Anaerobacillus sp. CMMVII: one gene and its partner. The protein of the gene in region 2 interacts with the protein of the main gene of each other region in a pairwise test. Links are inferred from orthologs where the notes say so. Each region holds a gene or a part of one and is shown on either strand. Other genes may lie near its edges. The genes, in order: ftsH and hflC.

Evidence for each region.
Region 1: the proteins of hflC (region 2) and ftsH interact in binary tests that used the Escherichia coli proteins (3 or more experiments, as listed by UniProt). The link is inferred for Anaerobacillus sp. CMMVII from one-to-one orthologs.

The regions. Positions count from the first base shown.
Region 1 is NZ_JACEHK010000001.1:100,424-103,634, reverse strand. Bases 39-2,914 are described here. They hold ftsH (ATP-dependent zinc metalloprotease FtsH), read right to left. Parts: upstream 2,530-2,914; coding sequence 547-2,529; downstream 39-546. Other genes in these bases: hpt (hypoxanthine phosphoribosyltransferase), read right to left, coding at 2,601-2,914; H1D32_RS00480 (type III pantothenate kinase), read right to left, coding at 39-374. In the rest of the region: more of H1D32_RS00480, read right to left, coding at 1-38; more of hpt, read right to left, coding at 2,915-3,140. UniProt on the Escherichia coli protein: Acts as a processive, ATP-dependent zinc metallopeptidase for both cytoplasmic and membrane proteins. Plays a role in the quality control of integral membrane proteins.
Region 2 is NZ_JACEHK010000002.1:491,791-495,122, reverse strand. What follows is about bases 171-3,167. They hold hflC (protease modulator HflC), read right to left. Parts: upstream 2,136-3,167; coding sequence 1,206-2,135; downstream 171-1,205. Other genes in these bases: hflK (FtsH protease activity modulator HflK), read right to left, coding at 2,135-3,115; polA (DNA polymerase I), read right to left, coding at 171-1,092. In the rest of the region: more of polA, read right to left, coding at 1-170.

The DNA of each region.
Region 1 (3,211 bases), on a different replicon or contig from region 2:
AGCGGACCACCATATAAATCTATCCCTGCTACAGCATTTACAATGCGATCGGCACCTACTTCTTTAGGATTATCATATTTTATATTTAAACCTGTTTTGATTCCCGGGCCGATAACCATAGGCGTAATTGAAAAATATTTTTTACACATTTGCTCTAAGGCATACATAATTGGCGGAACGACTGAAGAGATAATAATTCCATCGATATCCCTAAACTGTAGCTCTTCATTAGCAAAAAGCTGTTTCACCATCATTCCGTACTCATCTTCAGTTTTCTGTCGATTAGTACCAATACGCCAATGATACTTCAGCACTTCCCCATCATATACACCGAGCACAATGTTTGTATTCCCAACATCTAAAACAAATATCATCATGTCACCTACTTAGGTTTTGTATTTTTATCCTCTTAATTATAGTTAGTTATACATTAAAAATGAATAACAAAAATTAAGGATAGCGGTTACCTTATATATTACATTAATATCCGCAAAAATTCCTACTATCAAGATTAAAAAAAGGTGTCTAGAAAGACACCTTTTTCAATTATTCTTTTTTATTATCTTCAGATTGTGTTTCTTCTGAAGGTAGTAGTGCATCTTCATCAGATTGCTTATCTGATGTATCTTTCTTGGCACTAATGTTTACTTTCACATCACCTTCAGCAACTGTCTCCGCTTTATTATTAGAGTGGTGGTTTTCTGGAAGCTTACCCTCTGTCATTAAAGCTTTGATTTGTTCAGCATCTAAAGTCTCAACTTCTAATAATGTTTGCGCAATTAATTCAAGCTTATCTTTGTTTTCAGTTAAGATCGTACGACAACGTTCATAGCTCTCTTTAATAATACGTTGCATTTCTTGATCAATCTCGTAGGCAATTGCATCACTATAATTTTGCTCATTATTAATATCTCGACCAAGGAAAACATTACCACCTTGAGCTGAACCAAACTGCATCGGTCCTAATTTATCACTCATCCCATATTCAGTTACCATCTTACGAGCAATACTTGTTGCTCTTTGGAAATCGTTATGAGCACCTGTACTTACTTCACCGAAAATTATTTCCTCGGCAACTCGACCACCTAATAAACCAATAATTTTATCTATTAACTCTGGTTTCGTCATGAAGTAACGATCCTCTTTAGGAAGCATCACGGCATAACCACCAGCCTGGCCACGAGGAACAATTGTTACCTTGTGAACGAGGTCAGCACTTTCTAATTTCACACCCACTACTGTATGACCAGCTTCATGATATGCAACAATATTCTTTTCCTTCTCAGAAATCACTCTGCTTTTCTTAGCAGGCCCAGCAATGACACGGTCAATCGCTTCTTCAATATCATTCATATCAACTTTTTTCTTATTGCGACGAGCAGCAACTAAAGCAGCTTCGTTTAATAAGTTTTCCAAATCAGCTCCTGAAAAACCTGGTGTACGAGTAGCAATTGTTTTTAAATTAACATCGCTAGCTAATGGCTTATTTCGTGCGTGGACCTCAAGAACTGCCTCACGTCCTTTAACATCAGGACGACCCACTAAAATCTGACGGTCAAATCGACCTGGACGAAGTAATGCAGGATCTAAAATATCAGCACGGTTCGTTGCGGCAATAATGATAATTCCTTCATTAGCACCAAAGCCATCCATTTCAACTAATAATTGGTTCAATGTTTGCTCACGTTCGTCATGGCCGCCACCTAAACCTGCGCCACGTTGACGTCCAACTGCATCAATTTCATCAATAAAGATGATACAAGGTGCATTTTTCTTAGCATTTTCAAACAGGTCACGTACACGTGATGCACCGACCCCAACAAACATCTCCACAAAGTCTGAACCACTAATCGAGAAGAATGGTGTACCCGCTTCACCAGCAACTGCCCTAGCAAGTAAGGTTTTACCTGTACCTGGAGGACCCACAAGTAGGACCCCTTTTGGTATACGAGCGCCAATTGCCGCAAATTTACGAGGATCCTTTAAGAACTCGACTACTTCAACTAACTCTGCCTTTTCCTCATCTGCTCCGGCTACATCAGTAAACTTGGCTTTCTTTTTATCATCATAAAGCTTTGCTTTACTTTTCCCAAAGTTCATTACACGACTTCCGCCACCTTGGGCTTGACTTAAAAGGAAAAAGAATAAAATAAAGATAATCACAAATGGAATGATTGAAGTAAAGAATGTTACCCAACCACTCGTTTGTTCTGCTTGTAACACCTCTAACTCGATACCGCCTCTTTTAGCTGATTCTAAGAGATCAACAAGAGCTATATCAGATTCAGGAATATTTACAACAAATGACTCACCTTCAGCCATTGTTTTCAGGCTTCCGCGAATGACATAAACACCACGAACAGGCTGTATTGTTGTTGGGCCAACTTCACCACGTTCTAAATGTGCCTGAAATTCACCGTACTTCATATCCTTTGTATCTGTTTGCGGCCCGTTAAAGAAACTAACGATCCCAACAATAACTAAAAAGATTAATAAATAAAAGACTGTATTTCGAAAAATTCGATTCATCTTTTACCTCCTCCCACTGGCAAATAAAGCTTAAATTATAGTATCACAAAAGTATTCTTATTCACAATTAATTAACCTTGATAGATCTCTGGCTTCAATATACCGATATAAGGTAAGTTGCGGTAGCGTTCAATATAGTCTAAACCGTAACCAACAACAAATTCATTTCGGACTTTAAACCCAGCTAGATCTGGCTTTAGATCAACTTTCCGACCTTCAGGCTTATCCAATAACGTAACAATCTTAACAGACTTTGCTTTTCTATAGTGGAACAGTTCAACTAAATATTTTAATGTTAAACCACTATCGATAATGTCCTCAATTATTAGGACATCTCTTCCTTCTACAGAAGTGTTTAAATCCTTAATAATTTTAACTTCCCCAGAAGAAACCATTTCATTACCATAACTAGACACGTCCATAAAGTCTAATTCAATATGGCAATCAATTCTTTTAATTAGATCACTCATAAATGGCATTGCACCTTTTAGGACTCCTACCGCAAGCGGAAAACGATCTTGATATTCATCAGTTAGTGCCGCACCTAGTTCCTTAATTTTCGCTTGGATTTCTTCTTCAGAAATTAGTACTTCCTTAATCTCATCTCTCATCATGACTTAAATATAACCCCCTAGAATAATGTATAGCTAATTTAGTAATCATTCTTCTTTTGGTAAAAGCA
Region 2 (3,332 bases):
GGCTTTTTTAGCCTCTTTATTTTTTGCCCATGCTTTAAAAGCATCACTTGCTAAAGCTAGTTCAGTTGAAATGAAATAACGCCCAGTTTCATTTACAATAGCTAAACCAAGGATATCTGCTTCGTGATAATTGTCATCCAATACTTCCACTACGAGAGCAGAATGATCTGTAAGCATGTCACTAGAGATTTTATCAGCAATCGTAAAATCAAGTTTTTCTGTTACCTCTTCCAATTCCTCTTCCACTGTACCAAAACGATCTAACAAAGATTGAAAATCGAGTTCTTTAAACAATGGCACGATTTTCTTTTCGTCGTATCCTTCAAAGAGAAGTTCTTCTTTTGGAATACTAACCGGAACATCGCAAAAAATGGTTGCAAGTTCCTTACTCATTAAGGCCTTTTCTTTATTCTCAGTTAAATTTTCTTTTAATTTTTTTCCTGAAACTGCATCAATGGATTCAAGGACTTTTTCAACTGAGCCAAATTCTTTAAGTAGCTTAATGGCTGTTTTTTCACCTACTCCTGGTACACCTGGAATGTTATCAGATGGGTCTCCCATGAGGCCTTTCATATCAATAATTTGTGAAGGAGTAAGCCCATACTTTTCATTAACAAATTGTTCGTCATATGTATCAACATTTGAAATTCCTTTACGGGTTAAAGCAACGGTTACTTTAGGCGAGACAAGCTGAAGTAAATCTTTATCGCCTGAATAGATTTTTACTTCCCAATCCTCATGCGAACTTACTTGTTTGGCAAGCGTCCCGATGATATCGTCTGCCTCATAGTTTTCAATTTCATAGCGTTTTATTCGGAAAGCATCTAGAAGTTCACGAATAAGTTGAAATTGCTCTGATAGTTCTGGCGGTGTTTTTTGCCTACCACCCTTATATTCCTGAAATGTTTTATGTCGGAATGTCGTTTTTCCAGCATCAAAAGCAACTAACATATGGGTGGGCTTTTCTTCCTCAATTACTTTTAATAGCATTGTTGTAAAACCATAAACTGCATTTGTATATACCCCTTTATCATTGTTTAAAAGGGGAAGTGCAAAAAACGCTCGATAAGCAATACTATTACCATCAATCATTACCAATTTATTTTTCAAGTAACACACCTCGACTAATTCTTATTTATAGTTATTTTATCATGTTTACCGATGAATATAAAAAGGATGACCCTAAAATGAGTCATCCATCAGTTTTAATCTGTATAGCCCATTAATATACGTGCATAAGGTGAATCAGCAGGAAGAACTATTACAGTTTGGTCATCAATTGTTTTTTCATAACTTAAAAGTGTTCGATAAAGATTGTAAAATTCCACATCTCGACCAAATGATTGGTTATAAATTTGTGCAGCTCCAGCTTCCCCTTGACCGATAATTTCATTTGCATCTGCATTCGCTTTAGCAACAATTTCTTTTACTTCGCGGTCCGTATTTGCCCGGATACGATTTGCCTCAGCATCCCCTTGCGATAGATAATCTTGCGCAATTGAATTACGTTCGGAAATCATCCGACGGTAAACTGCCTGCTCATTTTCTTCTGGTAAATCCGTACGCTTCATTCGAACGTCTGTTACGGAAATTCCATAATTATCTCTTTCAAGTAATTCGTTTACTCGGTTTAAGATCCTATCATTAAAACTTCCTCGAGAAGAGTCTTCTTCATTAATGATTTGATCAAAATCTAATTGGCCTAACTCAGCGCGGATAACAGAATAAATAAAGTTCATCATGATTGTTTCTGCACGGTCAATTGTTTGTGCGCTAGAAATCATTTGTTGTGGGTCATCAATGCGCCATACTGCATAGTTGTCGATAAGAATTCTCTTTTTATCACGTGTATTAATTTCTGTTGGTTCAACATCTAATATCATTTGTTTTTTTGTTAAAGTTGAAACTGATTGAATAAATGGTATCTTAAACTTCAATCCAGGTTCTTGTTCCACACGGACAACTTCACCAAACTGTCTAACAACTTTAAATTCACCTTGTTGCACTATAAACAAGTTTGAGAGTAGAATCATTAGCAAACTTAGTAAAACGACAAAAATTATTCCTAGTTTCGTATACTTCTTCCACTCATCTGTTGGCTTACGTTCACTAAAATCGATAATTTTATCACTCATTAGTTTCCACTCCCTTCACTAGGCTTTGTCGTAGTTGCAGGTGGACTTGCTTCCGCAGATCTTTCAAGAGAACGAATCGGCAAATACTTAACCGTATCACTACTGCTATCCATAATATATATTTCCGTATTCGGTAACACTTTTTCCAGTGTTTCGAGTACTAAGCGTGACCTTGTAACTTCTGGATTTATTAAATACTCAGCATATAAAGCATCGAATCTTGCGACATCCCCACGAGCTCTTTCTAAACGCTCAGTACGCGTCCCCTCAGCTCTTGACATAATCGCATCTTGCTCACCTTTTGCTTCATTCATTTTTTGATTACGATATTTCGTAGCTTCATTAATTTTTGTTAGTCTTTCTTCTCTAGCATCAGTAACTTCTGTGAAAGCACGTCTAACATCTTCATTTGGTAATTCAACATCTTGGAGCTTTACGTCCATAACCGAAATCCCAATGTCATAGGTTTCAATTAATGCAACAAGGTAATCCCAAACTTGAGCCTCAATGGCAGGACGCTGATCCGTTAGGGCATCGTCTATCCTTGAACTTCCAATTACACCACGAAGAGAAGCTGATGTTGCACTGAATAAAATTTGTTCAGGATCATTAGAATTAAATAAGAACTTCTCTGGGTTTGTAATTCTCCATTGAACAACTAAATCAGCAAGTAAGATATTTTCATCACCTGTGATCATTTTTGCTTCGTCACGGTATTCGACTACTTGACCATTGGTCTCATCATAACCTACTGTTGTTGTAAACGTACCTCTTGATAAGATTTCGACCTTTTGAATTGGCCAAGGCATTTTAAACTTTAAACCTGGCTCTGTAATGTGCTCATCTACTTTACCAAAAGTAATTAAAGCAGCCTGTTCAGACTCATCAACTATATACCAGCCAGTCGTTAAAAACAGCGCTAAAATTGCAATTCCGATGAGTGAGAGGAAGCCGACAATCATTTGCTTCACTGTTACCATGTTGTTCACCACTTTCTATTTTTTTTGTTCCACTACCAATTATACTTACGTATAGAGTAAAATAAAAGTTTCATAACTTTTAATATTTACGGTGAAAATTTGAAAAGCCTACTGGCACCTAGGGAAACAACATCATTTTATTAAACTTTCTAAAAATTGGATAATACCCCATCTAAAAATCTTCAAACAAAAGCGTGAGGAGCCAAACATTCGCTTG